Regions from separate parts of the Salinibacterium sp. AL4.1 genome, predicted to be linked through region 2. Evidence: predicted binding sites of a transcription regulator. Region 2 holds the regulator's gene; the other holds the start of a gene.
The links. The regulator HspR, encoded in region 2, represses chaperone genes until heat shock. The targets are predictions, from matches to a motif close to AAGTTGAGTCNNNNNGACTCAACTT.

Region 1: a site for HspR is predicted at 5,633-5,657, ahead of ACWTV3_RS03765 (Hsp20/alpha crystallin family protein). Genes of this name have one in related genera too.

The regions. Positions count from the first base shown of each region.
Region 1 is NZ_JBSOQK010000001.1:753,938-770,042, reverse strand. Features, by position in the region: gene thiL (thiamine-phosphate kinase) at 1-590, shown strand, start outside; gene rsmD (16S rRNA (guanine(966)-N(2))-methyltransferase RsmD) at 648-1,220, opposite strand; gene ACWTV3_RS03780 (ATP-dependent DNA helicase RecG) at 1,337-3,451, shown strand; gene coaD (pantetheine-phosphate adenylyltransferase) at 3,539-4,027, shown strand; gene fgd (glucose-6-phosphate dehydrogenase (coenzyme-F420)) at 4,046-5,062, shown strand; gene ACWTV3_RS03765 (Hsp20/alpha crystallin family protein) at 5,175-5,615, opposite strand; gene ACWTV3_RS03760 (hypothetical protein) at 5,768-6,049, opposite strand; gene ACWTV3_RS03755 (alpha/beta fold hydrolase) at 6,443-7,195, opposite strand; gene ACWTV3_RS03750 (TIGR03557 family F420-dependent LLM class oxidoreductase) at 7,429-8,442, shown strand; gene cofE (coenzyme F420-0:L-glutamate ligase) at 8,482-9,270, shown strand; gene ACWTV3_RS03740 (PLD nuclease N-terminal domain-containing protein) at 9,309-9,668, shown strand; gene ACWTV3_RS03735 (AAA family ATPase) at 9,695-10,690, shown strand; gene ACWTV3_RS03730 (DUF58 domain-containing protein) at 10,700-12,070, shown strand; gene ACWTV3_RS03725 (transglutaminase TgpA family protein) at 12,057-14,285, shown strand; gene ACWTV3_RS03720 (ABC transporter ATP-binding protein) at 14,314-15,129, opposite strand; gene ACWTV3_RS03715 (putative F420-0 ABC transporter permease subunit) at 15,126-16,105, opposite strand, start outside.
Region 2 is NZ_JBSOQK010000001.1:1,534,961-1,551,065, reverse strand. Features, by position in the region: gene dnaK (molecular chaperone DnaK) at 201-2,069, shown strand; gene ACWTV3_RS07520 (nucleotide exchange factor GrpE) at 2,070-2,726, shown strand; gene ACWTV3_RS07515 (DnaJ C-terminal domain-containing protein) at 2,745-3,740, shown strand; gene ACWTV3_RS07510 (heat shock protein transcriptional repressor HspR) at 3,746-4,180, shown strand; gene ACWTV3_RS07505 (YqjF family protein) at 4,230-5,012, shown strand; gene ACWTV3_RS07500 (nitrilase-related carbon-nitrogen hydrolase) at 5,254-6,099, shown strand; gene hydA (dihydropyrimidinase) at 6,173-7,636, shown strand; gene ACWTV3_RS07490 (TIGR03842 family LLM class F420-dependent oxidoreductase) at 7,717-8,733, shown strand; gene ACWTV3_RS07485 (ABC transporter permease) at 8,738-9,691, shown strand; gene ACWTV3_RS07480 (ABC transporter ATP-binding protein) at 9,688-10,581, shown strand; gene ACWTV3_RS07475 (ABC transporter permease) at 10,578-11,429, shown strand; gene ACWTV3_RS07470 (ABC transporter substrate-binding protein) at 11,537-12,688, shown strand; gene ACWTV3_RS07465 (aspartate aminotransferase family protein) at 12,822-14,147, shown strand; gene ACWTV3_RS07460 (hypothetical protein) at 14,245-14,667, shown strand; gene ACWTV3_RS07455 (YcaO-like family protein) at 14,677-16,105, opposite strand, start outside.

The DNA.
Region 1 (16,105 bases), 780 kb from region 2:
GTGGCGACCTTTCGGTGTCGACCGTTCTCACAATTGTCATCACCGCTTTTGGAGATCTCGAAGGCCGCGCTCCCGTTTTACGCTCGGGGGCCCGCGTCGGTGATGTGATCGCGGTCTCTGGCACGCTGGGTCTCGCGGCCGAAGGGCTGCGGCTGCTCTTCGCCGAGGGTGTCGTCGACGGGGAACCGGATGCTGCAGCCGCCGCCGCGCTGGCAGCCCAGCATCCCGAGGCCATCGCCGCCCAACTCAGGCCAGCGCCTCCCATCGCGGACGGCAAAGCTGCCGCGCTCGGCGGAGCCACTTCGATGCTCGACCTCAGCGATGGGCTCGCGATTGATGCGCGCCGCATTGCGACGGCCAGCGGAGTGGGGCTCGACCTGTCATCCGAAGCGGTGGGTGGTCGAGTGCAACTCGATGGTGGCGAAGATCACTCGCTGTTGGCGACGTTCCCCGAGGGGGCAACGCTACCGGCAGGTTTTCGGGCGATCGGTCGCGTGGTCGAGGGGGAAGGGCTACTCGTCGATGGAGTCGCGTACACCGAGCGCGGTGGCTGGGACCCGTATGCCGGGTGGGATGGCGCGGCGGGGTAGCGCTCGCTCAGGCTCCACCCGCGAAGCTGTGCCCAGAAGTGCGAGCCTGCGGTACGGCTACTGCTCGCTCGGCTGCACCCAGTACAGGGTGGTGTCGCCGTAGTCTTTGCGGCGGTCGAGTTCGAGACCCGCGGGCCACTCTGGTTCGGGGTCGCGTGAACTGCGTTCCACAATCACGAGGGCGTCAGGGCTCAGTTGCGGTGCGAGCAATGCGAGAGCAACGTCGAGTTCGGCATTGCCGAGCTCGTACGGCGGGTCAATAAAGACGAGATCCCACTGATCACCGGATGTCTCCAAAAACGTGTGCACGGCGCGGGCGGCGGTGAGAATGATTGGCTTCGAACCGCGCGGAGCCTTCGCCGCGATGAGCGTGGCGTTCTTGCGGCACGTGTCGGCGGCGCGCGGATTCTTCTCCACCAGGGTCACGTGCGGTGCTCCGCGGGAGGCGGATTCGAGACCGAGGGCTCCGGAACCGGCATAGAGATCGAGCACGCGGGCGCCGTCGATGGCGTCGCGAGCTTCAAGTGCGGAGAAGATCGCTTCGCGCAAGCGGTCGCTCGTGGGGCGCGTACCCGCGCTGGGAACGGCAATCGTGAGGGAGCCGGCGTATCCGGCGATTATGCGTGTCATGGCCTTTCGAGCCTAGCCGTCTGAAGAACGCCAGTGGTCGCGGGTACTCTTCTAGAGTGACCTCGCCCCTTGATCAAAAGCTCAGCGCTGTGCTGGGCGGGCGCACTGCTACTTCGATGCAGCGCGGCCTTGGTTTGCTCACGGTCGGCGACCTCATGACGCACTATCCGCGGCGGTACGCTCGGCGCGGTGAGCTCACCGCTCTTGCCGAATTGCCGCTGGATGAGGCGGTCACGATCGTGGCAGAAGTGCGCGAGGTGCGTAACCGCCCGATGCGCAACAAGCGCGGCTCGATTCTTGAGGTGTCGATCAGCGACGGCACGGGCATCCTGACCCTCACTTTCTTCAATCAGGCGTGGCGGGCGAACGAGCTCCTTCCGGGCGTTCGCGGAATCTTTGCCGGCAAGGTCGGCCAGTACCGTGGCACGCGTCAACTGGCGCACCCTGATTACGAACTTTTCGATCGCGATGCTCTTGAGCTGAAGAAGCCCGAGCAGGCTAAGGGGTGGGCAGAGCAGCCGATCCCGATTTACCCCGCGACTTCCACTGTCGCGAGTTGGCAGATTCAGAAGGCGGTCGAGGTTGTGCTCGATACGCTCGGCCCGCTCGAAGACCCGGTTCCGGATGCCGTGCGCCGCGAACGCGAACTGCTGCGGTATTCGCAGGCGCTTGAGCTTGTGCACCGCCCCAAGGTCGATTCCGATTGGCGCAGCGCTCGCGATGCTTTGCGCTTTCAAGAAGCTTTCGTGCTGCAATCCGCTCTCTTGCAGCAGCGCCAGAAACAACGCGAGTCTGAGGCGATTGCGCGCTCGGCGGGCTCTCTGCTCGAAGGTTTCGATGCTGCGTTGCCGTTTACGCTCACAGGCGACCAGCAGTCCGTCGGCGAGCAAATTTTCCATGATCTTGCCGAGCCTGTGCCGATGAATCGCCTGGTGCAGGGTGAGGTGGGTTCCGGTAAGACGCTCGTCGCGCTGCGGGCGATGTTGGCTGTGGCACAATCCGGTGGCCAGTCAGCGTTGCTGGCGCCCACCGAGGTGCTCGCTCATCAACACTTTCGGTCGATCGTGCGAACGCTGGGTCCCGATCTCGCGGCCGAATTGCGCCCGACCCTCATCACTGGTCAGTTGCCCACGGCAGAGCGCAAGAAGGCCCTGCTGGCGACCGTTTCGGGTGCTTCGCGCATCGTCATCGGCACACATGCACTCCTGGGTGATGCCGTCAGCTTCGTCGATCTCGGTCTCGTCGTCGTCGATGAGCAGCACCGCTTTGGTGTCGACCAGCGTGAGGCTCTGCGGCTCAAAGGCGCCAAGCCGCCGCACGTTCTCGTGCTCACCGCAACGCCGATCCCGCGCACCGTGGCAATGACGGTCTTCGGCGACCTCGACATTTCGTCCATCGCCGAGTTGCCCGCTGGCCGCCAACCGATCAGCAGTCATGTCGTGCCGCTGGCAGAGAAGCCCGGCTGGGTGTCGCGCGTCTGGCAACGGCTGGCTGAGGAACTGGCTATCGGGCGGCAGGGCTTCGTGGTGTGCCCCGCGATTGACGCCAAGACAGAAGAGCCCGGCAGCGAGCCCGCCCCGAAAGCCACCGATGATCCGGACGCCGGCCCGCCGCGACCCATCGCCAACGTCACTGAGGTGCTGGCCTCGCTGCGCAGCAACGAGGTCCTCGCAGGCAAGCGGATCGAGGCGCTGCACGGCAAGCTTTCGAGCGACGAGAAAGACGAACTCATGCGCTCGTTTGCTGCGGGCGATATCGATGTGCTCGTCGCGACGACCGTGATCGAGGTGGGCGTCGACGTGCCCAACGCTTCAGTGATGGTCGTTCTTGATGCGGACCGCTTCGGAGTTTCCCAATTGCACCAGCTGCGCGGCCGTGTCGGCCGTGGTGGCGTCCCCGGCCTGTGCCTGTTTGTGACAGCAGCCGAGGGGGAGTCATTGGCTCGCGAACGCGTTGAGGCTGTGGCATCCACTCTCGATGGCTTCGAACTCGCGAATAAAGACTTGGAACTGCGTCGCGAAGGCGATGTGCTCGGCGGAGTGCAGTCGGGCGGGCGTTCGAGCCTCAAGCTGCTGCGCGTGGCCAACGACGGGCAACTCATCACGGAAGCACGCGAGGCAGCACAAACGGTGCAGGCCGCCGATCCGACCCTTGCGGAGCATCCGGCGCTCGCCGAGGCCTTGCAGCGTCGTCTCGACGAGAGCGCCGAAGCCTTCCTCGGTAAGAACTAGCCCAACGAAAACTAACGTCAGCAAAACAAGTTCTCCGCACAGCGAACTCCCACGATGTTGCAAGCCCTCAGCGGCTATCGTTGAAGCATGAGTCGGATCGCTGTCGTTCCCGGGTCCTTTGACCCTGTCACCCTGGGCCACCTGGACGTGATTGAGCGGGCAGCAAAAACCTTTGACGAAGTGCACGTTCTTGTCGTGCACAACCCCGGTAAGACGGCACTTTTGCCGATTGCCCAGCGCGTCTCGCTGCTTGAGCAAGCGATAGCGGATGCTCGGTTCGCCGGCAACATCCGCGTCACCAGCTGGAGTATGGGCTTACTCGTCGACTACTGCACCGAGGTCGGTGCGAGCGTCATCGTGAAGGGCATCCGTTCTCAAGTGGATGTTGCGTACGAAACGCCCATGGCGATCGTGAACCGCGATCTCGCGGCCGTCGAAACCATCTTTATGCTGCCGAATCCCGCGCATGCGCACGTCTCCAGCTCGCTCGTGCGCCAGGTGGCGGCGCTCGGCGGAGATGTTGCGCCGTATGTACCTCGGGTGGTTTCTGAGTTTTTGCAAGCGCCGCGCGACTAACACCGGCACAATGGGTCTATGACTCTCACTCTCGGATACAAAGCGTCAGCCGAACAATTCGCCCCGCGTGAACTCGTAGAGATTGCGGTGGCCGCCGAAGCTCACGGTATGGAGAGTGTTGCGGTCAGCGACCACTTTCAGCCGTGGCGTCACGAGGGCGGTCACGCCCCGTTCTCGCTGAGCTGGATGGCAGCGGTCGGTGAGCGCACGAGCACGATCCGTATCGGCACGAGCGTGATGACCCCGACCTTCCGTTACAACCCCGCCGTGCTCGCTCAGGCCTTCGCCACGATGGGTTGCCTGTACCCGGGGCGCATCATGCTCGGCGTCGGAACAGGCGAGGCCCTCAACGAAGTAGCGACCGGATTCCGCGGTGCCGGAGAGCAAGACTGGCCCGAGTTCAAAGAGCGCTTCGCTCGCTTGCGCGAATCGGTTCGCCTCATGCGCGAGCTCTGGACTTCAGACCGGGTGTCGTTCGAGGGGGAGTATTACTCCACTCACGGTGCGAGCATCTATGACCGCCCCGACCAGCCCATCCCGATCTATATTGCCGCCGGAGGACCCATGGTGGCGCGCTATGCCGGCCGCGCGGGTGACGGCTTCATCTGTACCTCGGGCAAGGGTATGGAACTCTACAACGACGCGCTCATCCCGGGCGTCAAGGAGGGTGCGGCCAAGGTGGACCGCAAATTCGAAGACATTGACCGGATGATCGAAATCAAGCTCTCTTACGACACCGATGCCGACGTTGCTCTCGAGAACACGCGTTTCTGGGCGCCACTTGCTCTCTCGAAGGAGCAGAAGCACGACATCACTGACCCCATCGAGATGGAACGCGCCGCCGATGCTCTGCCGATCGAGCAGATCGCGTCGCGCTGGATTGTGGGCAACGATCCCGACAAGATCGTTGACGAGATTCGCCCGTACGTGGATGCCGGCCTCAATCACCTCGTGTTCCACGCGCCCGGTGGCGACCAGCGTCGCTTCCTTGAACTCTTCGAGCGCGACATCGCTCCGCGATTGCGGGCGCTGTAGAGCGCTAGAGCGCGAGACGCGCACACGGTTTAACGAACGATGGGCGGATGCGTGAAGCATCCGCCCATCGCTGCTGTGTCGGCAATCAACGCCGCCGACTACTGCTTGCTGGCTAGCTCGTAACAGCGACCTTCTCAGTCGATCGAGCCTGGTTCACGGAGTTGGTGCTGACCTCAATTTTGCGAGGTTTTGCCTTCTCCGATACCGGGATGATGACGCTCAGCACGCCGTTGTCGTAACTGGCACTGATGTTGTCGCGGTCAATGCCCGCACCGATGCTGAACTGGCGAAGGTAGGAACCGTAGCGGCGCTCCTGCGAGAGCCATTTGGCTCCTTCGCGCTCGCCAGCGGTGCGCTCGGCTCGAATCGTGAGGAGCTGACCGTCAACGTCAACGTCAACGGAGCCGGGATCGACGCCCGGAAGGTCGGCGGTGAGAACGTACTCGTCAGCCTGGCGGTAGAGATCCACGGGCATGGGCTGGGTGCCGACGCGGGACTGGGCAGCTGTGGAGAGCCTGTCGAGTTCGGCAAAAGGATCAAATGACAGTGTCATGGGAAACCCCTTTCTCAAAGTTGAGTCACTGTGACTCAACAATCAAAAATTAGCACTCTCGCCCCGAGAGTGCCAAGTCATTGTGCTCAAAGTTCGCTGACAACGAAACGACCGTCGCCGGAGGGCTCCGGCGACGGTCGCGTGCGTGGTTCTCAGCGGATGATGAACCGCGGGTAATTCTGCTCGGCACGAGCCCTGGCCTGAGCCAGTCGCTCGCGACGAAGCTGATGTTCGGCCCGCAGCTGGGCCGAGGCGAGCAGTCGAGCTCGGTGCGGCCGGCGGCTCCACGTGATGAGAGCGATGCCGAGGTGCAGAGCAAGACGGTCGATGACTCCGACGCGACGCGGTGAGGCGTGGCGCGGTTGTTCAGCGACGGGGCTGGGGTTGGGCGGATGGTCACGGCGGTCTTTAGGGACCGCCAGAGTTGCGTTCATGAGATGTCTTTCGTGAGCTGTATTCGTGAGAAAACTGGATGCGGAAGGCGCGCAAAATTGCGCTGTTTCAGGTGGTGACCCAACGGCTTCCCACAGTGATCGCGAGTCGCTGAAGAAGGGACAATCATCGAGAGGCGAACGCACCCGCGAAGGGGATGCAGACTCGTCAGTCGTCGCAGTCTCGCGATGATCGAGTTGGGCCGTGTGCTCCGTGAGCGCCGCCACCGTCAGAACCGGTGAGCGAAAAACGCTAACCGATTAGGCGGTGAGGCGCCAGACGGAGCCGGCGGTCGTGGGGTTCTTCGTAAAAGTGAAAATAAACACGCGAGGCTCCTTTCAATAGTTGGCGTTTGCTCAGTGTAGGGCGGGCAGTCGCTGACGACAAGACCTAATTTAGGTGCGATGCAAAGCCGTGATGATGGCGTCCGAGAGCTCAGCGGGTTTCGTGAACTGCGGCCAGTGCCCGGTCGGTAGGTCCACGAGTTCGAGGTCGGTGAGCTGAACGAGTTCGGTCGCGAAGGGTGTTCCCTCGCTCATCCACTCTCGCATCTGGTCGGCGGGAAACTCACAACAGATCACGGTGGCGGGCACGCTGAAGCGCGCCGGGGTGGAGAGCGTTTGCGGGGTGGTTGCGATCAGCGCTGGCTGGGGGATCGCGATTTCTTGAAACCAGGTGCGCAGTTCGTCGGTGAGGTCAACGAGATCTTCATCATCGAAAACGCTCCAGTCGGGCAGGGGAATCTCGCCCTCCACGGTGGGTAACTCGGTGTTGATCGGCATGCCGTTGGGCAGCGGCACGGTGTCGACGTGCACGATTCTGGCCAAGCACGTGGGCCGGGCATCCGCTACCGCGTGGGCAATGGGGCCACCGCCGCTGTGGGCAACGAGGGCAATGCGGGGCGTCGGTCGTTCGTCTTCGTCACCGTTCTCGCTGCCATCAGCCTCCACGTGGGTGAGGGCGTCAACGACCGCGACCACGGCCGCGATGTGGTCAGCCAGGGTTACCGTCGCGCGGTTGGTGTCGCGGCGTCGCAAGCCAGGGAGGGTGAGCGGGTGCACGGTGTGTCCAGCATTGCGAAGTGCGCGGGTTACAGGAGCCCAGGAGTCTCCATCGAGCCAGAATCCGGGGATGAGAATGACGTGCATCGGCGGGCTAGCGGTGCTGATCGATCAGGATCGGGACTCGCGCTCGACTGCATCTCTGGGGGAAAGCGAGAGGCACCGCACGGTATTTCACGGTGACACTGACTGAAAACGCGCCGAGCTTCATGCTGACTCCTCATTGAGTAGACCGCCATTATCCGCCCGTCGGCGTGCCAACTCAACGGTTGCGCGAATGGTGGGCCCACTTGGGGCACCATTACCGCCACAATAGACGGATGCCCGTGACTGTTGCTGCCCCCCATATCGGCTATGCCGCCATGCTCGAACGGTTTCATCCGCGCGAGGTGATGGGCTTTGCGCAGCATGCAGAAACGCGGGGCTTTCGCGGGGTCATGGCCGCGGATCACTATCAGCCGTGGGTGCCGCAGCAGGGGCAAGCATCGTTCGTGTGGAACGTGCTGAGTGGTCTCGGCGAAACCACGACGGGAGATCTCGGTACGGGCGTCACAGCGCCGACGTTCCGGTGGCATCCTGCGATGGTCGCCCAGGCCTCCGCCACCCTTGCCGCGATGAACCCGGGCCGTCACTGGTTGGGGCTTGGCAGTGGCGAAGCGATCAATGAACACATCGTCGGTCAGTACTGGCCCGAAGCCCCAGAACGCATCAACCGGATGTTCGAAGCCGTCGAGATCATCAAAAAGCTCTTCGCCTCGGGGCTCGCGAACAAAGACGTTCGCCACGAAGGCCAGTTCTACCGCCTCGAGTCGACGCGACTCTGGACAATGCCCGAGGTCGCCCCCGAGATCTTGGTCGCGACGGCCGGCCCGGTCGCCGCAAAGCGCGCCGGCAAGACCGTCGACGGCCTCATCACCGAAGCGGCACCGCTTGAGAAGATCGACATGTTGCTGGGGCGCTTCGCCGAAGGTGCCCGTGAGGCGGGGCGCAGTCGAGAAAGCCAGAGCCGCGTGCTGCGGCTGCACTTGAGCTGGGCCGAAACCGACGAACAGGCCATGCGCAACGCGCTCACCGAATGGCCGAACGGTGGACTGCGGTTCGCTAAGAACGACATCCGCTCGCCCTTCGAGCTCGAACAGCTTGCCCGCATGGTGCGACCAGAAGACTTCGAGGGGCGGATGCCCGTCAGCGCCGATCCCGACGTGCACCGCGCCTACATCCAGAGCTACCTCGACGCCGGGTTCGATCGCATCTACCTGCACAACGTAGGTCGCAATCAGCGGGAATTCTTGGATGTCTTCGGCCGCGACGTGCTTCCCGCACTGCGCAAGTAGAAGCGCGCACGAATAATGCCCCACACTAGAAGCGTGAGAATGAGCGCATGGGCCGTGCCCGGCATCCCCGAAATTGTGTCCGGAGACGATCTCGTCGAGGTGATTGCGGACGCCCTCGTGGCAGAGTCTGGCGATGTTAATGCGGGCGGACTGCTCGATGGTGACATCCTCACCGTGACCTCCAAGATTGTGAGCAAGGCGGAGGGTCGCTCGGTCGAAGCGGCAGATCGCGAACAAGCGATCACCGACGAAACCGTGCGCATCGTCGCATCGCGCGAGCACCCCAATGGTGTTACGCGTATCGTCGAGAACCGACTCGGTCTCGTGATGGCGGCCGCCGGTGTTGATTCCAGCAACACTCCCGACGGCATTGTTCTGCTCTTGCCGCTCGATCCCGACGCGACCGCGCGCACGCTGTGTGCTGGCCTGCGGCAGCGGTTCGGCGTGACCATTGGCCTCGTGATTACCGACACCGTGGGGCGCCCGTGGCGCAAGGGGCAGGCCGACATCGCCATCGGTGCCGCCGGCATTCACGTGCTTGACGACCTGCGGGGAACCGCGGATGCGTCGGGCCGCCCGCTCGCGGTGAGCGTCACGGCGCTCGCCGACGAGGTTGCCTCCGCGACTGATTTGGTCAAGGGCAAGGCCGGGGGATTACCCGTGGCGGTGCTGCGCGGGCTCGGCAGCCATGTCGCCGATCTCGATGCTCCCGGCGCCCGCTCCCTCGTGCGCAGCGGCCCCGAAGACATGTTCAGTCTGGGCACAAAAGAGGCGTGGATGGCAGGCTTCGATGAGGCTCATGACGAGAGCGCCCTCAAAGAGGAATAATGCTCGACTGTGGCTGATTTTGCGCTTACGATATTCGAATGGGGCTCCTCGTTTCGTTCGCGTATTTCGCGCTACTGATCTCTGTTCTGATCGACGTCATCCTGATCGATGAATCTCGCATCAAGAATCTCGGCAAGATCACGTGGTTGTTTATCGTGATCATCATGCCGTTCCTCGGCAGCATTTTGTGGTTCGCGGTTGGTCGCGAATACAACTCGGCTGCACCGACCTTCTCATCGTTTGGCGCACCCGAGCGCCGTGCAGACCTCGCGACGAACACCATGAGCTCGACAGAAGCCGAGATCGCCAAGCTCGACGCCGAGATCGAATATTTTGAGCGCCAACAGAAGATTCGGGCTCTCGAAGAACGCCTCCGCGACCGCAAACAATTGCCGTAGTGCAAGACGGGTGTAAGACTCACTCCATGGATGTCCCTAGCTCCGGGTCTCTGCCCGATGACGTGTTCCACGAGCGCTGTGATGCGATTATTCGCAGTGTTTCGACAGTGATCGACGGCAAAACCGAGGCAGTGCGACTGGCGCTCACGGTGCTGCTCGCCGAGGGACATTTGCTCATCGAAGACGTCCCGGGCGTCGGCAAGACGATGCTCGCGCGTGCACTGGCCCGCACGGTCGACAGCACGGTCTCTCGCGTGCAATTCACTCCAGACTTGCTGCCCGCCGACATCACCGGTGTTTCGGTCTACAACCAGAACACCCGCGAGTTCGAGTTCAAGAAGGGCCCCGTTTTCGCGAACATCCTCATCGGCGATGAGATCAACCGCGCGAGCCCCAAGACCCAATCCGCATTGCTCGAGTGCATGGCTGAATCCAGCGTGACGGTCGACGGTGCCACCTACACCTTGGAATCACCGTTCATCGTGGTTGCGACGCAGAACCCCATCGAGATGGAGGGCACCTACCCGCTGCCCGAAGCGCAGCGCGACCGCTTCATGGCACGCATTTCCATGGGCTATCCGGATGCCGCCGCCGAGCTCGAGATGCTGCGTTCGCGTGAGCTGTCGAGTCCGCTCGATGCGCTCACTCCGGTCGTCTCCGTTGAGCAGTTGCGCGAGCTCATCGCGACGGTGCGGCGCGTCTATGTGAGCACGGCGGTTGAGGAGTACGCGGTGGCGATTGCGCAGGCGACGCGACGTGACCCCGAAGTGCGGTTGGGGGCGAGTCCGCGAGCCACGCTGCACCTGGTCCGGGCCGCGAAGGCACGCGCCGCGATCGATGGCCGAGACTTCGTGTTGCCCGATGACATCGACGCGCTCGCGGTGACGGTGCTGGCACACCGGATGATTCCGGCGCGGCATTCGGCTCAGGCATCCACTGTTCTCACGGGGCATTCGATCGCTGATGTGATCGAACGCATCGTCGCGGAAACACCGGTTCCGGTCACCGCTGCGGCGTCCTAGTCGGCCCTGATGCCTCGCCTTCGCCCGTTCCGAGCTCTCTCCGTTGCGCTGCGCGTGGTGCGGCTCACCAACCGCGGCAGTGCGTTCGTGGTGCTCGGCGGGCTAGGGCTTGTAGCGGGCTATGCGGCCGGTATGCCGATTCTGTTATATGCCGGATGCTTCGCCCTGGCCTTGCCTCTGATGGCGGGGCTGCTCGTGCGTTCTCGAGAATCCTCTCTGGCCGTCGCGCGTCAATTTGCGTTCCCTGTCGTGGAGGCCGGCAGCACTAGCCAGGTCACGCTGCGGGTCGATAATCATGCGCGTACGGGCCTTCGCGGGGTGCACTGGGCTGATGGTTTGCCGTGGCAGCCGTGGGCGACTGCAAGTGGCTGGTTGCCGCCGCTCTCAGCTCGCGTGGGTGGGCTCAACCAGCGCAGTGCCGCACAACTCACGTACTCTCTTACCCCGCGCGATCGTGGCATCTTTGAGATCGGCCCGCTCTTGCTGCAGAGCATTGACCCGCTGGCGTTGGCTAATGGAACCTGGAGTGTCGGCGGGGTGACTGAACTGACCGTCACGCCGCGAGTCGTCGCTCTGGCCCAGTCGGCATTGCTCGCTCAGTCGGGCGATGGTGAAGCTCGGGTGCTTCAGCGTCGGTCGGCTGGTGACGACGACGACGCGATGACGCGGGAGTACCGCCGCGGCGATGCGATGCGCCGGGTGCACTGGCGAGCATCCGCCCGCCACGGCAGCCTGATGGTGCGCCAAGAGGAGCAGCACAGTTACCCCGAAGCCCGCATCATCGTGGATACCCGTGTGGCGGGATATCCGGATGCCGGCCGCAACGAATCCGCGCGCCTCTCGAGCGGAGCGATCACCGCAGCCGCCCACAGCCCGCGTTTCGAGTGGATCGTCAGTATGCTCGCCTCTGCCGCCGTTCAACTCAAGCGCGAAGGCTTTCTCGTCGAGGTCATCGAAACGGGTCCCTCACAGCTGGCGGAGGCGTCGATCGTGCACCGGCGGGCTGCTGAAGAACAAGAGTTCTTGACCCGCCTTGCTACGTTCGGGCCGGTCGAAAGTGCGCCGGGCTGGTGGGGTGAGCCGGTGCCGAGCACGAGTGCGGGAGGCCCAGTGCTGGCGCTGGTCGCGCATCCCGAGCCTGAAACGGTGGCGTACTTGCGACGTCAGGCACTTGCGGGCGTTCTTGCTGTGGCGTTTGTGGTGGAATCGTCGTCGAGCTTCGGAGATTTCACGCGCACGGGTGACCCTGCGCGGCAGCCTGTCGTGGAGGAATTGCGCGATGCCGGGTGGAAGGTCATTGCGGTGCAGTCGTTCGATGATGTTGCCGAGGCGTGGGCACTGTTCGTTGCGGAGTCGAGGGCACACCGTGACAACAACTGAGGAGAGCCGCGCTCGTAGTTTGCGCGCTCACGAACGGCGCGTGCGCATCTGGTCGCTGAGCGCCACTCTCGTTCTGGCGCTCGGCGTTGCGGCGAGCAGTTTGGGCGAAGTGCTTACCGAGGGAGCGTGGTGGTTCCCCTACATCGGCGTCGTAGTCGTGGTGCTTGCCGTCGCCGCCGTGGCTCATGCCCTCATTGTTCGCGCCTGGATCGGATCGCTCGTGGGGGCCGCGGCTGGCTTGGCGACCCTGACCCTGTTCTTTGCGCCCGCTACCGCAATCGTGGGCATCATCCCCACCTTCGACACGTTCGATCGCTTTGGCGCGCTGATTGCGCAAGGTCGGTCTTCGATGGAGAACCAGCGATTCCCCGCGGATGCCGACACCGGCATCGTCTTCCTGATCTGCCTCGGTGCGGTGGGGCTCGCCGTCGCGATGGATGCCATTGCCTTCGTGCTGCGGAGACCAGCGCTGACGGCGCTTCCCCTGCTCATCATGCTCGCAGTTCCCGCTTTTGTGCGCAGCGAGCTGCACGATGCATTCGGCTTCGCGGTGACGGCTCTCGCCTACGCCGGCATCCTGCTCGTCGCGGGGGAGCGAACGACGGTGCGTGCCGCGTGGCCAGTGGTGGCAAGCGCGCTCGTGCTGGCGTTGATTGTTCCCGTGCTCTTGCCGAGCGTTGAACCGGGAGAGTCATCGTCGAGTGCCACGGGCCTTATCTCTACCGGTGTCAACCCGATCCTCAACCTGAGTAACGATCTGAGGCGTGACTCGGCGCTGCTCGCGCTGACCTACTCCTCTGACGAGGGTGACGAGTACCTCAGAGTGGCTGCGCTCGATGAGTTCAGTGACGAAACGTGGAGCCCCTCCGAACGTGAGATCGACGACGCAAACACCGTTGACGAGTTCGCTCCCGCCCAGGGGCTCTCTGATGAGGTTCCTCGAACCGAAAACGTCATGCAGATTCAGATCCAGCGCTTGCGGGGAAAGCTGCTGCCGGTGCCATACGCCGCCACGAGCATTACGGATGCCGGGCGCGGGTGGGTGTGGGAGCCCGAGGGCCTCACGGTGGCCAGTTCGTTCGCGAACTCCAAAGACGCCAACTACGAAGTGTCGTACATCACGCCAGCGCCGACGATCGAGCAGTTGGAATCAGCGCCGACCGAATTGCCGGCGGGATTCGACAAGTATTTGGCGCTGCCGGAGTCGTTGCCCGCAGTGGTGGCCGAAACCGCGCAACAAGTGGCGGGGGCTGAAGCGACGCGCTTCGACCAAGCCTTGGCGCTGCAGACGTTCTTTCGCAACGGAGATTTTGTTTACTCCGAGGAGGCACCCGTCACCGACGATTACGACGGTTCGGGTGCCGAAGTGCTCGGTGAATTCCTCTCGGCCCAGAGCGGCTACTGCGTGCACTTCGCTTCGGCGATGGCGGCCATGGCTCGCAGCCTCGATATCCCTGCCCGCGTGGTGGTCGGCTTCACTCCGGGTCAGCGTCAGGTGAACTCAGAGACGGATGAGGTGCTCTACGCCGTCACGACCGACAACCTGCATTCGTGGCCGGAGCTCTATTTCCCGACCGTCGGTTGGGTGCGTTTCGAGCCGACAACCTCCGTCGGCAGCACGCCGAGCTTCGCGCAAAGCGTGAACGATGATCCGAGTACTCCGGATGTCGATGAGTCGAAGCCTGAACCCACCGCCACTCCCACCGCGAGCGCAACTCCGGGAGCTCTACCCGACGTGCCGCGTGATGACATCCCCGATAACTCGACCCCGGGCGAGACTCGGATCTCACCGTGGTGGTTGACGCTGTTGGCCATTCCGTTCCTGCTGGCGATTCCCGCTCTCGTGCGCGCCGTTCGTCGTGGTCTGCGACTGCGGGCAGTGGGTCGGGGAAACATGGCTCTGGCGTGGCGAGAGATTTGCGACAGTGCCGCCGATCTCGGGGTAGCCGTCTCCCGCAATGCCACTCCGCGCCAGCAATACGAGCAGCTCGCGGCTCAGCTCGGCCTCGTCACCTCGGGCGCCGAGTCGTCGAGCTCGGCGCCTCCTGCTCTGGCCGCCGTGCTGGCCGCCGTGGAGGCATCCGCATTCAGCCCGCACCCGCACCCCGTGCGCCGAGACGCCGTGACCAGCGTGCTGGCTTCGCTGCGGTCATCAGTCGGCTGGAAGGCCCGGATCGCGGCGACTCTCGCACCCCGCACGGTATTCGACCGCTAGCGAGCTCGAGCGCCACACCGGCGAATAGCTACGCCGGGCTGAAGCCGATCACAGGCTTGCCCGTAACAGGATTGCGCAGGATGGATGCCGTAACGCCATACACATCGGCGATCAGCTGTTCGGTCAGCACCGTCTCGGTCGCGCCCGCCGCCACTACGCGACCGTGGGACAGCACGATGATGTGGTCGCAGTAACTCGCCGCGAGAGAGAGATCGTGGAGGGCAGCCAGCACGGTCACACCGGTGCTGCGCAGGCTCGACAGTAGTTCGAGCACCGCCAGCTGGGCGGCGATGTCGAGGTGATTGGTGGGTTCGTCGAGGGTGAGCAGCTGCGGCTGCTGGGCGAGTGCCCGGGCCAGCATCACGCGCTGCTTCTCGCCGCCGGAGAGGCTCTGAAACTCGCGCTCGCGGAACGCGGTCATTTCTACGGTCTCGAGGCTCGCGGCAATGATGGCGGCAGATTCGGGGGAGTCGGCCTCCCACAGTGACTGGTGCGGCAGGCGGCCGAGTGAGACCACCATTCCCACCGTGAGGGAGGTGTCGGTGGTGGCGTCTTGTTCCACGAACGCGGCGAGGCGGGCGCGTTGGCGGCGCGGCATCCCAAGCAGATCGTGGCTGCCGAACGTCACGCTGCCCGCAGCGGGAGTCTGTACGGCGGTGAGGGCACGCAGCAATGTCGATTTGCCGGCACCGTTTGGCCCGACGAGCGCGCTGAGGGAGCCGCGCGCGACCGTACAGTCGACGTCGTCGATGAGCAGGGTGCCGTCGGTAGTGACGCGGATGCGTTCGGCGACAAGGCCGCTGTCGTCGCCGAGGCTGGCGGCGCCCAGACTGTCGTCGCTCATGTGGAGCTCTTTCGCCGGGTGAGGAGGAACGCAAAGATGGGGGCGCCGATCATCGCAGTGACGATGCCCACGGGAATCTCGCGAGGATCAAAGAGGGTGCGGGCAAGAGTGTCTGCCCAGACGAGAAAGACAGCGCCGAGGAGGGCGCTGAGGGGGAGTAGCGCGCGATGGCCTGGCCCCACGAGCAGCCGCACAGCATGCGGCAGTATCAATCCCACAAAGCCGATCGAGCCGCTCACCGACACCATGGCACCCGTGACGAGAGCGGATGCCGCCAGCAGCCCCCAGCGGGTGGCGCTGACGTTGACGCCGAGCGACGCTGCCTGCACGTCGCCAAAGGCAAAGGAGTCGAGCAAGCGTCCCGTGAGCATCACAGGGATGCCGATCACGATGATGGCGGCCATCGTGATGCCGACGGCGGGCCAGCGTGCTCCGCTGAGCGAACCCAGCAGCCACGAGAGCACTTCGCGATACGAGTCGCCGGTGACGCTCCAGAAGATGACAAAGCTCGTGATGGCCGAGGCGAGTGCCGAGACGGCGATACCCGCCAAGACTGTGCGCGAGGGCGTGATCGTGCCAAGCGACCCCGCGAGCAGCAACGTCAGGGTGAGAGCGAGCAACGCTCCTACAAAGGCGGCGAGCGGCAGCAGTACCGCCGCGCCCAAGAGCAACACCGAGACCGCGCCGAGTGCAGCGCCCGACGACAGCCCCAAGAGGTACGGGTCGGCGAGCGGATTGCGCGTAATCGCCTGCATCACGGCACCACTCAACGCGAGCCCTGCGCCCACCGCAGCAGCAGTCAGCACTCGTGGCAGCCGCAACTGCCACACAATGCCATCCCGAAGCTCGCTCAGCGGGCTCACCCCGATACCGAGGTGACTGGCAATCGACCGCCACACTTCATCGAAGCGGATGTCGGCAGGGCCGATCGTCACCGCCACCGTGATCGACACCAGTAGTGCGATCGCGAGGGCGG
Region 2 (16,105 bases):
GCCTTACTTCGTTTATCGAGGTGTTCGCACAGTGCCCCCGCCGCACCCGAACTCACGGAAATGCAGGGCACTCGGCGAAACCTTGAGTCACTCCCACTCAACTTTCAGCTAGGCAGCTTGACTCTCGACTCAAGCAGGAGCAAACTTGATACAGCGCGACTCAAGTTCGCAAACCCAAACGCTTAAAGGAGTAAGAGCACATGGCTCGAGCAGTAGGTATTGACCTCGGAACCACGAACTCCGTAGTTTCCGTTCTCGAAGGTGGAGAACCCACCGTCATCGCAAACGCCGAAGGAATGCGCACTACGCCTTCCGTCGTCGCATTCACTAAGGATGGCGAAGTCCTCGTTGGTGAAACCGCCAAGCGTCAGGCTGTCACTAACGTCGACCGCACCATTGCTTCCGTCAAGCGCCACATTGGTACAGGCTGGACCGTCGCAATCGACGACAAGAAGTACACCCCGCAGGAAATCTCCGCTCGTACGCTTGCCAAGCTCAAGCGCGACGCCGAGCAGTACCTGGGTGAAGACGTCACCGACGCAGTAATCACCGTTCCCGCTTACTTCAACGACGCTGAGCGTCAGGCAACGAAGGAAGCTGGTGAGATCGCGGGCCTCAACGTTCTGCGCATCATCAACGAGCCCACCGCTGCTGCACTCGCGTACGGCCTCGACAAGGGCAAGGAAGACGAGCTCATCCTGGTCTTCGACCTCGGTGGTGGAACGTTCGACGTTTCGCTGCTCGAAGTGGGCAAGGACGACGACTTCTCGACCATTCAGGTCAAGTCCACCTCGGGTGACAACCGCCTCGGTGGAGACGACTGGGATGCCCGCGTCGTTGACTACCTGATCCAGCGCTTCAAGGACTCGACCGGTGTTGACGTTTCTGGCGACAAGATCGCTAAGCAGCGCCTCAAGGAAGCCGCTGAGCAGGCGAAGAAGGAACTCTCCTCGCAGATGTCGGCAAGCATCCAGCTTCCGTACCTCTCGCTCACCGAGAACGGTCCAGCCAACCTCGACGAGACGCTCTCACGAGCCAAGTTCGAAGAGCTGACCGCCGACCTTCTCGACCGTGTTCAGAAGCCCTTCAACGACGTCATCAAGGAGGCAGGCGTCAAGCTTGCCGACGTATCGCACGTTGTTCTCGTGGGTGGATCGACTCGTATGCCCGCCGTTGTTGAGCTCGTCAAGAAGCTCACGGGTGGCAAGGAGCCCAACAAGGGCGTCAACCCCGACGAGGTCGTAGCTGTTGGTGCTGCACTACAGGCTGGTGTCTTGAAGGGTGAGCGCAAGGACGTTCTGCTCATCGACGTCACCCCGTTGAGCCTCGGTATCGAGACCAAGGGCGGAATGATGACCAAGCTCATCGACCGCAACACGGCTATCCCGACCAAGCGCAGCGAGACCTTCACCACGGCGGATGACAACCAGCCTTCCGTCTCGATTCAGGTCTTTCAGGGTGAGCGTGAGTTCACTCGCGACAACAAGAACCTCGGAACGTTCGAGCTCACCGGTATCGCACCGGCGCCTCGTGGCATCCCGCAGGTTGAGGTCACCTTCGACATCGACGCCAACGGCATCGTGCACGTGTCCGCCAAGGACAAGGGCACCGGCAAGGAGCAGTCGATGACGATCACGGGTGGCTCAAGCCTCTCGAAGGACGACATTGAGCGCATGGTTCGTGAGGGCGAAGAGCACGCTGCAGAAGACAAGGCTCGCCGCGAGGCAGCCGAGGTTCGCAACAACGCAGAGCAGCTCGCGTACTCGACCGGAAAGCTCATCACCGACAACGCTGAGAAGCTGCCAGAAGACGTGAAGACCGAGGTTCAGGCCGACGTTGACGCGCTCAACACGGCGCTTGCCGGCGACGACGAGGCCGAAGTAAAGACGGCCTTCGACAAGCTCACCGAAAGCCAGCAGAAGCTCGGCGAAGCAATCTACAAGCACCAGGAAGAAAACCCTGAGGCCGCTGCAGAGGGCGACGACGCACCCGCTAGTGAGAGCTCAGACGAAGACATCGTTGACGCCGAAGTTGTTGACGAAGACGAAGCTGACTCGGACAAGAAGTAAATGTCTGACAACAACCACGACCACGACGAAAACCAGGAGCCGGTGATCAACGACGAAAGTCAGAGTGATCCGGAAACCGGCGACGTCAGTGCGTCTGACTCGGCTGCCGCAGAGGAATCTGCGGCAGCCGAGGGGCAGCCCGCTGCAGAAGATGCTGCGGATGCTGCTTCGGACGCCGAGAAGGCTCCCGACGAGCTGAGCGAAGAAGACCAGCGTCTTCTCGAAGAAGCTAGCCGGGACCTCGTCGCCGAGATGCGTGAGCAGATGTTGCGTGCGCAGGCCGAGCTGGTTAACTTCCGTACTCGCGTAGAACGTGACCGCGTTGCTAACCGTGAAGCCGTGATCGCTGACGTCGTTCGTTCGATGTTGCCGGCGCTCGATGACCTCGATCGTGCGGACAAGCACGGCGACATCAGGGAGGGAACCCCCATCGCGCTCGTTGCCCAGAAGATCAACGCGAGCTTTGAGCGGTTTGGCCTGCGCAAGATCGGTGAAAAGGGCGAAGCCTTTGACCCCGCCTTCCACGAGGCCGTTGTTCACCTGAACGACCCCGAAGCAACGGAGAACACGATCGCTGACGTCATCGAGCCGGGCTACATTCTTGGTGAGCGCGTAGTGCGTGCCGCGAAGGTTGCTGTCTCTGGCCCCGCTGACTAGGGCCGGGGGTGGCGTGTAGTGGCTAGCCAGGATTGGTTCGATAAGGACTTTTATAAGGTGCTTGGAGTGTCGAAAGACATCTCCGAGGCCGACTTGAAGAAGACCTATCGCAAACTCGCGCGTCAATTCCACCCGGATTCCAACCCGGGAGATCCGAAAGCTGAAGCACGCTTCAAAGAGATCAGCGAAGCGCACTCCGTGCTTTCTGATCCGGAGACGCGCAAAGAATACGATCAGGTTCGTGCCATGGGCTCGGGCGCTCGCTTCCAAGCGGGTGGCCAGGGCGGTCAGGCTGGCGGCTTCGAGGATGTCTTTGGTGGCATGTTCGGTGGCGGTGGCCAGAGTTATGGTGGCCAGAGCTACGGCGGAGGGCAGTCGAGCGCAAGCTTCGAGGACCTCCTCGGTGGCATGTTCGGCGGTCAGGCGGGCCCCGGTGGTGGCCCCGGTTTTCGGGGCGGCCCCGCTAAGGGTCGCGACCTAGCTGCGAACACCACGCTCGACTTCGCTACGGCGATTAACGGCGAAACGATCAAGCTCCAGCCTGCTGGCGGCCGTCCGATGAACGTCAAGGTTCCTGCGGGAGTCAGCGACGGTCAGAAGATCCGCCTGAAGGGCAAAGGCGAGCCGAGCCCGAATGGTGGCCCGGCTGGCGACCTCGTGTTGACGGTGACGGTGCGCAAGCATCCTGTGTTCGAGCGGGAAGGCAGCAACATTCGTGTTGTTGTTCCCGTCACGTTCGCGGAGGCAGTGCTCGGCGCCACGATCGAGGTTCCCACTCTCGGCGGTGCTCCGGTGAAACTGAAGGTTGCACCGGGAACCCCGAGCGGGCGAGTATTGCGAGTAAAGGGTCGCGGCGTCGCGACAGCAAAAGCAACCGGAGACCTGCTTGCCGAAGTGCAAGTGGCGGTGCCTAACCGCATCCCGGAAGCTGCGTTGGCGCACCTCGAGGCCTTTGCAGAAGCGATGCCCGCAGAGAATCCGCGGGACGACCTGATTGCCCGAGCCAGGAGCTAATAGCCATGGATGAGCTAACCCCCGCGTTTGCTATCGCCGTTGCGGCGGAGCTAGCGGGAATGCATCCGCAGACGTTGCGACAATACGACCGTCTGGGTCTCGTGTCTCCCACGAGAACCAGCGGTCGGTCGCGGCGCTACTCTATGCGCGACGTGATGCAATTGCGCGAGATCGCGGCGCTCAGCGCCGAGGGTCTCAACCTCGAAGGCATCAAGAGAATTCTTGACCTCGAAAACCAGGTCACTGAACTCACCTCTCGCGTTCGCGAACTCGAAACGGCGCTGGCCGATGAGATGCTCTCCAAGCCGGGCCGACGCGTGTTCGCGGCGGGTCAGGCCGGCGAAGTGATCTCATTGCGCGCCGGAACGCGAGCCGAACGCACCGACCAAGTCGTACTCTGGCGCCCCTTCGTACGCCGCGACAACCAGCTTCCCCGCTGATGATGCGCGCGGCATCGAACAGCCACACGTCCTTGCGGCGGGCACCCTAATGTTTCGCGAAGCACCACCGCTCGGTGGCCCCGCAATCTTGCGTCAGCGCTGGAGCGAAGTTTCCTTTTTGCACTGGCGCGTTGACCCCGCCATTGTTGCCCCGTTCATGCCCGAAGGGTGTCGCCCCGACACCCTCAACGGCAGCTCCTGGGTGGGGCTCATCGCGTTTCAGATGTCACAGAGTTCGTTCTTTGGCGGGCCCCGCATCCCGTGGCTCGGCGATTTTCCCGAAGTGAATGTGCGACTCTATTCGGTCGACGAGAAGGGCAGGCGCGGCGTTGTCTTTCTCTCGCTCGAGGCCTCGCACCTGATTCCCGTTCTCACCGCGCGGGCCGCTTTTAGTTTGCCGTACCAGTGGGCCTCGATGAAGATCGGGCAGCGCGACGGGCAGATTGCCTACAAAACGAAACGGCATGGCCGGCCGGATGCGGCATCCCACATCATTGTGCGACCGATCGACGACCCGGCGGCCAGCGTTTCACTCGCGACTGACCCCGAGGCAACGTTCTTGACAGCGCGGTGGGCGTTTCACGAAACCCACCGCGGACGAACGATCTACTGTCGCAACCAGCACGAGCCGTGGCCGCTGCAGCCGGCCGAAGTGGTCTACCTCGACGACGGTTTACTCGCTGCAGCCGGGTTCGAGGGTCTTGCCGACCGCGCTCCCGACTCAGTTCTCTATGCCAGCGATGTTACGACGGTGTTTGCTGCACCCCAACAACCGTTCCAGATTCGTGCGCCTCAGTCGCGACCAGTGTGGACGTCTGCGCGCTCTTCGTAGCTTCCGCGAGCAATATGCCTAAGTTGCATAGACAATTTTGGGCAATATGGTCTCACCAGCACAAATGAGCATTGCCTCTCGCGTCAGTCGAGGCCATGATGAGTAACCACAACGTCATATAGGCACAACACGATTGAAACGATGAACCCGGAGAATGAACGCACGGGGATAGTTCCCGTTCGCGCGTCACATTCCCGGTTTATCACCGAAGGCAATGACGCCGAATAACGCAGGAGGCACCATGACGACAGTTCGCGCAGCAATCACTCAGACCACTTGGACAGGCGATAAGGAGTCGATGCTCGACAAGCACGAGCAATTCGCCCGGGATGCCAAAGAGCAAGGCGCTCAAATCATCTGCTTCCAAGAGCTCTTCTACGGCCCGTACTTCGGGATCACTCAAGACAAGAAGTACTACCGCTACGCCGAGCCTGTTGATGGCCCGATCGTTACGCGCTTTCAGGCGCTGGCTAAAGAGCTCAACATGGTCATGATTCTGCCGATCTATGAAGAGGCGATGACGGGCGTGTATTACAACACCGCCGTTGTTGTTGACGCTGACGGCACCAACCTCGGTTCGTACCGCAAGCACCACATTCCTCACCTCGACAAGTTCTGGGAGAAGTTCTACTTCACGCCCGGCAACCTCGGCTTCCCGATGTTCAACACCGCCGTCGGCAAGGTCGGCGTTCACATTTGTTACGACCGCCACTTCCCCGAGGGATGGCGTGAGCTCGGCCTCAACGGTGCCGAGATCGTGTTCAACCCGAACGCCACGAAGCCCGGACTCTCCAACCGTCTCTGGGAGGTCGAGGGTCCCGCAGCAGCAGTCGCCAACGGCTACTTCGTGCTTCAGCCCAACCGCGTTGGCCTCGAAGACAACGAGTACGGCGACGAAGCCGTTGACTTCTACGGCACCAGCCAGGTCATCGACCCCCGCGGAAACTTCGTGGGCGAACGTGGCTCAGGCACCGACGAAGAGATCATGATTCGCGATCTCGACATGGACCTCGTGCAGGAGATGCGCGACGACTGGCAGTTCTACCGCGACCGTCGCCCCGACGCCTACCTGTCGATCCCTAAGTAAGCGATAACGTCAGCCCCGGGTTGCCTCGGCGCCCGGGGAACAGCAGGCATTCGACATCGCAGAGGAGCGAATCATGGCCACCACTCTCATTTCTGGCGGTACGGTCGTCAGCTCAACGGGGCGCGCCCCAGCAGACGTACTGATCGACGGCGAAGTAATCAAGGCTGTGCTGTCACCCGGCAGCACGCTGTTTGGAACGGATGTTGCGGCATCCGTCGACACCGTCATTGATGCCACGGGAAAGTACGTCATTCCCGGTGGTATCGACGCGCACACGCACATGGAGCTGCCCTTCGGCGGCACCGCGGCAATCGACACCTTTGAGACGGGCACTCGCGCTGCGGCGTGGGGCGGCACGACCTCGATCATCGACTTCGCGGTGCAGACCTTTGGCGAGCGCATCGAAGATTCTCTCGCAGCCTGGCACGGCAAGGCATCCGGCAACTGTGCGATCGACTACGGCTTTCACCAGATCGTTGGTGACGTTACGCCCGATTCGCTGAAGGCCATGGCGAAGCTGCCCGACGAGGGCATCACGAGCTTCAAAATGTTCATGGCGTACCCGGGCGTTTTCTACTCGGATGACGCTCAGATTCTGAAGGCCATGCAGGTGTCCCGCGACACCGGCCTCATGACGATGATGCACGCCGAGAACGGCCCGGTTATCGACGTTCTCGCCGAGCAGCTCGTGGAGCAGGGCAAGACTGACCCGTTCTATCACGGTGTCGCTCGCGCTTGGGAGATGGAAGAGGAGGCGACGCATCGTGCGATCATGCTCGCCAAGCTCACCGGTGCTCCGCTCTACATCGTTCACGTCAGTGCGAAGCAGGCGGTCGAACAGATTGCCGGCGCTCGCGACCGTGGCCAGAACGTGTTTGCTGAGACGTGCCCGCAGTACCTGTACTTGAGCCTCGAAGAACAACTGGGTGCTCAGAGCGAGCAGTACGGTCACTTCGAAGGCGCCAAGTGGGTGTGCTCGACTCCGTTGCGTTCGCGCGAAGAGGGCCATCAGGATGCCATGTGGCAGTCGCTGCGTACGAACGATGTGCAGATGGTCTCGACCGACCACTGCCCGTTCTGCATGAAAGACCAAAAAGAGTTGGGCCTCGCGGACTTCCGCAAGATCCCCAACGGCATGGGAACGGTCGAGCACCGTATGGACCTCATGTACCAAGGCGTTGTCACGGGAGAAATTACTCTCGAGCGCTGGGTTGAACTGACGAGCACCACCCCCGCTCGAATGTTCGGAATCTATGGCCGTAAGGGCGTTATCCAGCCCGGTGCCGACGCCGACATCGTCGTGTACGACCCCAACGGTCACACCTCGATCGGTATGCCGGTCGATGAGAACGGCAAGCCCACGGGTAAGAAGCACCACATGAACATGGACCACGCTGCCTGGGAGGGCTTCGAAATCGACGGCCATGTCGACACCGTTCTCTCCCGCGGCAAGGTCATTGTTCACGACGATCAGTACCTCGGTTCGAAGGGTGACGGCCGCTTCATGAAGCGTGGCCTCACCCAATACCTCACCTAAACGGCTCGCAGGCAGCATCCGCATGGCTCCGGCCAGCGGATGCTGCCTTGGCCTTCCTTCCATCACGAACCAGGAGCATCATGGAATTCGGAGCAGTACTTCAAACCAACCCGCCGTCGGCACGAACCGTTCAACTAGCGAAGCTTGCAGAGGCGCACGGCTTTGACTACGTCTGGACGTTCGATTCACACATTCTGTGGCAAGAGCCCTATGTGATCTACAGCCAGATTCTGGCCGAGACCCGCAAAATCAAAGTCGGCCCGATGGTCACGAACCCGGCCACCCGCGACTGGACCGTCACGGCCTCCACCTACGCCACGCTCAACGAGATGTACGGCAACCGCACCGTCTGCGGCATTGGCCGCGGCGACTCGGCTGTGCGCGTGACCAACGGCAAGCCCACCACACTGAAAGATCTTCGCGAGTCGATTCACGTCATCCGTGAACTCGCCAACTCGCGTTCGGTCGAATACGGTGGCGCCCAGTTGCAGCTGCCGTGGAGCAAGGGCTCAGAGCTCGAAATGTGGGTTGCCGCCTATGGCCCCCTCGCCCTCAAGCTCACCGGTGAAGTCGGAGATGGCTTTATTCTGCAGCTTGCTGACTTGGACATCGCAGCGTGGATGATTAAGAAGGTGCGCGACGCCGCTGAGGCTGTCGGTCGCGACCCCATGTCGATCAAGTTCTGTGTTGCCGCTCCGATGTACATCGGTGATGACTGGGAGCACATGCGCGACCAGTGCCGCTGGTTCGGTGGCATGGTGGGAAACCACGTTGCCGACATCGTCAAGAAGTACGGCACTGACGGTGACGTGCCCAAGGCTCTCACCGACTACATCGAGAAGCGCGAAGGTTACGACTACAACCAGCACGGTCAGGCGGGTAACACCCACGCCGACTTCGTGCCCGACGAGATCGTTGACCGGTTCTGCCTCATGGGCACCGCCGAGCAGCACATCGAGAAGCTCGAGAAGCTGCGCGAGCTGGGGGTCCACCAGTTCGCTGGCTACCTGCAGCACGACAACAAAGAGGAAACGCTGCGCGTCTACGGCGAGACGGTCATTCCGGCTCTCACCGAAACAGTGACGGCGAAGGCCTAACCCGATGACGGCAACCCAAAACGATAAGCGTGGGGAGGTTGCCGTCCGCCCCGCGAGTTCGCCGGGTGCGCTGGCTAACCCCGCGCGCGCTCGGCTGCTCGGCGGCTTCGGCTGGGGCATCGCTGGCGTTCTCTTCATCGCGCTGCTCTGGGAGGGCTACAAGTTCCTCGGCCCCGATAACGGCGTGCTGATTGGCGAACTCCGCGTTCTTCCGCGCACGACCGACCTGGCCATGCCGCACCTCTGGGACATGATGGTGCGGTTGGCCGAGCCGGTCACGCGCGCCGATGGTGCGCTTCCGCTCTGGGCCGTCGTTGCTCTCGCTGCTCTCACCACGCTCGGGATCGCCGCAGCGGGCTGGGCGGTCGGAGTGATCGTGGGCATCGCCTTCGCGCTGCTCATGCAGCGCTGGCGTCTGGCCGAGTTCGGGCTGCTGCCGTGGATCGTCATCAGTCAGACCGTGCCCCTCATCGCCTTCGCCCCGGTGGTGAAGAGCTGGGGCTCGCGCGTCGAAATCGGCTCGTTCGAGTGGCAAGACTGGATGTCGGTCGCCCTCATCGCAAGCTACCTCGCGTTCTTCCCGATCACCGTCGGCGCGCTCAAGGGGCTGCAGTCTCCTGACCGCATCCACGTTGAGCTCTTCGAAACCTACGCTTCGGGCTACTGGCCGACTCTGCTGCGTTTGCGGCTGCCGGCATCCGTTCCCTATCTTCTTCCGGCCCTTCGCCTCGGTGCGGCTAACGCCGTGATCGGCGCGGTCGTGGCCGAAGTGTCAACGGGACTTCAGGGCGGCATCGGTCGCCTGCTTATTCAATTCGCCGGTCAAGCATCGGGTGACCCCTCCAAAGCATGGGCTCCCATTTTCGGCGCGATCGTTCTCGGGCTTGTTGCGGCCGGTTCGGTCGCCCTGCTCGGAGCGATTCTCAAGGACTACAGACGAACCGAGGAGGCCGCATGAGCGACCAGATCCCGACCACCACTTCTGCCATCGACCTCGGCGCGACCATGACAGCGGATGCCGCTGCCGTGCGGGTGCGCGGAGTGAACAAGCAGTTTCAGACCACGACCGGCATCGTGCATGCGCTTGAGAATGTCGACCTCACGGTTCAGGCTGGCGAGTTCGTTTCGCTCATCGGTCCCTCGGGCTGCGGCAAGTCGACACTCATGCGCCTGATCGCCGACCTCGACGATCCGACCTCGGGGGAGTTGACGGTGTTTGGCAAGACCGCCACCCAGGCTCGTCTCGATCAGGACTACGGCATCGCGTTCCAGCAGGCCGGGCTGTTGCCGTGGCGCTCGGTGGCCGCGAACGTTGCGCTTCCGCTCGAACTGCACGGCGTCGCATCCGCTGCCCGTCGCACTCGCGTTGCGGAACTTCTCGACATGGTGGGCCTCACCGAGTTTGCCGACCGCTTTCCTGATCAGCTCTCGGGTGGAATGCAACAGCGCGTTGCCATCGCGCGTTCGCTGGCGGAACAGCCGCGACTGCTGTTGATGGATGAGCCCTTCGGAGCGCTCGACGAGATGACCCGCGAGAAGATGCAGACCGACCTCGTACGCATTGCCGCCGATACCGGCGCTGCCGTCGTCTTCGTGACGCACTCGATTCCCGAGGCCGTGTTCCTCTCTGACCGTGTCGTCGTCATGTCGCCGCGGCCAGGTCGCATCAGCCAGATCGTCGAGATGCGATTGGATGCCGCCGACGGCCGCGAAGACCGCGACGACGACCTGCGCGAAGCATCCTCCTTCTTCGAAATGGTTACCGAAGTGCGGGAAGCTCTGCACGGTGGAGCCGACCACTCGGCCGGCGACGGTGCGGGAACAGCGCGGGGAGTGGACACGCGATGAGCGCGAGCACCAGTACTTCGGCAAACGCGATCGTCGGTCGCGGAGTAGGAGCGCGCCGCTCGAAGGGCTGGAGTCCCCGCACGGAAGCGACGCTGCGCATCGTGGCCCCGATCAGCTTCGGGCTCATCGTGCTCATCATCTGGCAGCTGCTCGTGACCGTCGGTGGCGTCTCCGACTACCTCCTGCCCAGCCCGATCTCCATCGTGACGGAACTCGTCGAGTTCTGGCCCTCCGTCGTTTCGGCCACCGCCCTCACCGGCACCAACAGCCTGCTCGGGCTGCTGGTCGGCTCACTCGTCGGAATCGTGGCGGCAGCGCTCGCGGCCCGCTCGCGCATCGTTGACCAGATGAGTGCCCCGATCGTGGCGGCCCTCGCGGTCGTCCCGATCGTTGCCTTGGCTCCCGTGCTCAACTCCATGTTCGGTGCCGATAGCCAGTTCGGCCGTCAAGCGATCGCGGCTATCGCCTCCTTCGTGCCGATCTTCATCAATACTCTGCGGGGGTTCCGCCAGACGAAGCCCGTGCACCGCGATCTGATGAAGGCCTACGCCACGAATTCCGGGCAGATGCTGATGAAGCTCACGCTGCCCACGGCACGTCCCTTTATCTTGACCGGCATCCGCATCGCCTCCTCGCTCGCCGTGATCTCCGCCCTCGTGGCCGAGTACTTCGGCGGACCACGTGGAGGCCTCGGCAGCCTGATTGCAACCTCGGCAGCCTCGAGCGCGTATGGCCGCGCGTGGGCTTATGTCGTGGCATCCATTGCTCTCGGTCTGCTCTTCTACCTCGCGACGCTCGCCCTCGAACGACTGGTGCTGCGTCGCGTTCCGACCGGGGGCTCCCGATGACAGCACCCCGCCCACAAAAGAAAGGGAGATAACCGCTCCACCCGCAGTACAGCAGTACCGCAGTACCCCGCAGTATCCACTTGCACCGTGAATCTGGAAGGTCTGACATGAAGTTCACCAAACGCCGCTCACTGGCGGCTGGAGCGTTTGCCGTAACGGCAGCGGTCCTCCTCGCAGCATGCTCCACCGGCGATGGGGGTGACAGCGGTTCTTCGGAGTCTGCTGACGGCCTCACCGAAATCAAACTCCAACTCCAGTGGCTGCCTCAGGGGCAGTTCGCTGGCTACTTCGCCGCCGCCGATCAAGGCTTCTTTGAAGAAGAGGGCCTTGACGTAGAAATCATCCCGTCGGGCGGCGACATCGTTCCGCAAGACGCTCTCGCCAACGGCGACGTTGACTACGCCGTAGCCTGGGTTCCCAAGGTGCTCGGCTCCATCGAACAGGGCGCCAACCTGACCAACATCGCCCAGATCTTCCAGAAGTCGGGCACGCTTCAGGTCTCGTGGGCCGACTCGGGTATTGATTCGGTCGCCGACTTCGAAGGCAAGAAGATTGGTTCGTGGGGCTTCGGAAACGAGTGGGAAATCTTCGCAGCAATGGCTGCTGAGGGACTCGACTCCTCCACCGTGCAGATCATCACGCAGGACTTCAACATGAACGCCTTCCTGCAGGGTGACATCGACGCCGCTCAGGCCATGACGTACAACGAGTACGCCCAGCTGCTCGAGTCGACCGACCCCGACACCGGAGAGCTGTACCAGCCTGAAGACTTCAACGTCATCAGCTACGAAGACACCGTTGGTGCCATGCTCCAGGATGCGATCTGGGCTGACACCGAGCGTCTCGACAGCGACGAGGACTACCAGGAGACCACAGTCGCTTTCCTCAAGGCCGTTGTTAAGGGCTGGATCTACGCTGCTGAGAACCCCGAGTCTGCTGCCGAAGGCACCGTTGCTGCCGGTTCCGGTTGGGGCCCCAGCCACGAACTGTGGATGGTCAACGAAACCAACAAGCTGATCTGGCCGGCTGCTAACGGCATCGGCGTCATCGACGAAGCTGCGTGGGACCGCACCGTAGAGGGTGCCATCAGCGCCGTCAACGAGTCGGGCGCGAGCCCCATCACCACGGCCCCGCCGGCAACGGCATGGTCGAACGACTGGATCATGAAGGCACTTGAAGAACTCGAAGCCGATGGTGTTGACACCACCGGTTCCAGCTTTGCGCCGATCGACGTCACCCTCCTCGAGGGCGGCAACTAGTCGCACTGAATAACCACTAGTCGGATGCCGCCCTTACGCTCGTGAGGGCGGCATTCGTTTTCTTGCAGCACAGCTTCACTCGCAGTACCAGTTTCATGTCAGCACCGCGTAATCACTCTGAAGGGCCAGCGCCATGACCGAGCACGAATCCCGAGACCTCGACGCGTACGCGCTCGAACTCGATCAGGCCCACATCTTTCATTCGTGGTCGGCGCAGACTCCTGCCCATGCTGCGGCCGTGAGCATTAAGAGTGGGCTCGGCACCCGCGTGTGGGATCACGCCGGAAATGAATATCTCGACTTTTCTAGCCAGCACGTCAATGTGAATCTGGGGCACCAGCATCCGGCTCTGCTTGAGGCAATCCGGGTGCAGTCTCAACTGCTCGCGACGATCTCACCGCCCACCGCCAACGTGACCCGTGGTGAAGCAGCCAAGCGTCTGGCAGCGATCGCGCCCGAGGGCTTCAACCGCGTGTTCTTCACCAACGGTGGCTCGGACGCGAACGAGAATGCGATGCGGATGGCGCGGCTCTACACCGGGCGCGACAAGATTCTCTCGGCCTACCGCTCGTATCACGGCAACACCGGCAGCAGCATTGTGGCCACGGGTGACCCGCGCCGTATCCCGAACGAGTTCGCTCGAGGGCACGTGCACTTCTTCGGCCCCTACCTATACCGCTCCGAGTTCTGGGCGACGACGCCCGAGCAGGAGAGCGAACGTGCACTGCAGCATCTGCGGCGCGTGATCGAAGCCGAAGGCGCGGAGTCGATCGCGGCCGTGCTGCTGGAGCCGATTCCGGGAACTCCGGGAATTCTGGTGCCGCCGGCTGGCTACCTCGCCGGCGTACGCGAGCTCTGTGACCAGCACGGCATCCTGCTGATCTTCGACGAAGTGATGTGCGGTTTTGGGCGCACTGGTGAGTGGTTCGCGTTCGATGCCTTCGACGTGCGGCCTGACCTCATCACCTTCGCCAAGGGGGTGAACTCGGGCTATGTTCCCGTCGGCGGCGTGATCATCGACGACCCGATTGCAGCGTTCTTCAATGACCGGGTGTTCCCCGGCGGGCTGACGTATTCGGGGCATCCGTTAGCGGCCGCAACCGTGGTGGCCTCCCTCGACACCATCGCCTCCGAAGGTGTGCTTGAGCACGTGCGCGACATCGGCGAGAACCACATTGGGCCGGCCTTGAACGCGCTCGCCGAACGCCATCCGTCGATCGGTGAAGTGCGCGGTCGTGGAGTGTTCTGGGCGATCGAACTCGTGACCGACCGGGGCACTCGTGAACCCGTTTCCGCTGCGACCATGGGGCGTATTCGGGCTGGCCTGGTGGAGCGCGGCTTGCTGCCCTTCGTAACCGAGAACCGCATCCAGGTGCTGCCGCCGTGCGTAGTTACGCCCGACGAAATCGCTGAGGCGATGGAGATTTACGATGCGGTGCTGACGCTCGAATTGGGGTAACGCGAGAACTGTGAGGCAGGGTTCAATCTCGCCGCCAATTCATATACTTGGGTGAAACTCAATTTATGGGTTCGATGAGGGGATGATCATGGTCGGAATGAGCGGCACGCCTGACGGGTCCGACGAACTGACCCAGGACTACGCGGAGCTCGAAGAGTCAGAGTTCATGCTCGCCCCGCGCCGGTATGACCCCGAAAACCTTGCAGCTGGTAAGAAGCTCAACGCAACGAAATTGCACAAAGCCCTCCTCGCAATGGACGAGTCCCTCGGCGGCGGCGGCATGATCACTGACCCCGCCGAATGGATCACCCAAGAAACCACGGATCTGGCGCTCAGTGACTTCGCCGGCGTGACGATCTTTGCCGAGAATGGTGCGGTACGGGCCGTCGCGATCGAATTGGGCTCGCCGACCAAGCAGCAGTGGAGCACGCTGTACCCGCAATTGCGCCGCCTTGCGAGAACTCTCTGGGTGCACTTCGCGCATGATCAGTCGGAAACTTGGGCTGCGAACCGCGAGTAATCGCTAGTCTCACCAGCCGGGGTAAGGGCCCGGGTTCGGGGCGGCATCCCAATCGAGCGATTCGCGAGCCTCGGCTACGCGGCCGAGCGGATCGAGCGGAAAAGCTGCTGGCTGCAAGCGGGCAAACCCCGGGATGATGGCGCGCACCGCGTGGAAGCCTGCCGCCCGCACTCGTTCGGTCGTGACATCCACGGTGATGAGGGTGGCGGCGACGGCGGCGGTGACCGAGGGGGATGCAGCCTTGGCTGCGGGCGTGATGACGCCGGGCTGGGTGCGTTGTCGGGTTTGCGAGACGACGGTTGGGTCGAGCCCGTACTGCACGTGCGCCATCGGATCGATGAGACCGCGGTGTTCCGGTCCGAAAGCGTGAGCGTAGCGACGCTGGGGGTCCCACGACACGAGGCCAGCAATCGCTCCGTTGCCTAGAGCGCCCGAGTTGCGGATGAGGCTGTTCTCCTGCGCAAGATCCTGCGCGGAGGCGTGCTGAATGAGCGCTTCCACCATGGCGATTTCGCTCGCGGTGTCGTCGTCGGTGTGTGCCGCGAACCCGAGCGAAAGGATGGCGTTAGCTACGTCATCCACCACGGCAAGACGCACGGGAATGCCCGTGGTCGACGGGATGGCGAGGATGTGAACCTTCAGTTCTGACTCCGCCAAAACCGTTGCGACCGATTGCGGCAGTGGCACTGCGCTCGCGGCGGCGGTCGATGACCACCAGACAGCCACGGCGTCGTGGGCCACGGCATGGGCGGCGGCTCGTTCGACGGCATCGGCCAGAGTGCGCCCGGCCTGTTGCCCCACAAGGTTGTTCGTATTCGTGGCGAGCGCTGAGGTGCGACTGCCGCGCAGGTAATCGGCAAACACAAGGCTCTGCGGCACCCAAATGTTGCCTGTCGCATCCTCGCCTCGAACCCAATCGATGCGGGTGTCGGGGCGCAGCTCTACGAACGGGAATCCGGCCAGCGCGTGCAGCGCAGGATCGTGTGGCTGCCATGACGCGAGCTCGAAAGCGCGCTCACCGCTCTGCTGGAGTTCGGCGAGCGATGCGCGGGTGCGGATGCCCTGCTCAAGGTCGGCGCCGCAATAGTGCGCGACGCCCGAAAGCAACGCGGGTTCGAGCAACTCGGACTCGGAGCGCGAGCCGTCGTCGAGCGCCCCGGCGGGAGCCAGAGCATCCGGAGTGAACGAGGCCTTGACGCTCTGCAGGTGCGGCAACTCGGCGTGCAGATGAACGAATCCGGCCGGCAGCGGGGTGTGGTTGCTGCGTCGACGCACCCGATGCAGGAAGCCCGTCACCGGGTCAACGAGAGGCGACGGGGTGAGCGCGTGGCCGAGCCAGCGGCCATCGGTCCAGCGTTCGAGAATGTCAGGCCGGGGCGCGGGGATGGCTTCGTCGTTGAGGTCGAGAGCAGCGACGCGGGTAGCGGGAGAGGCCGTG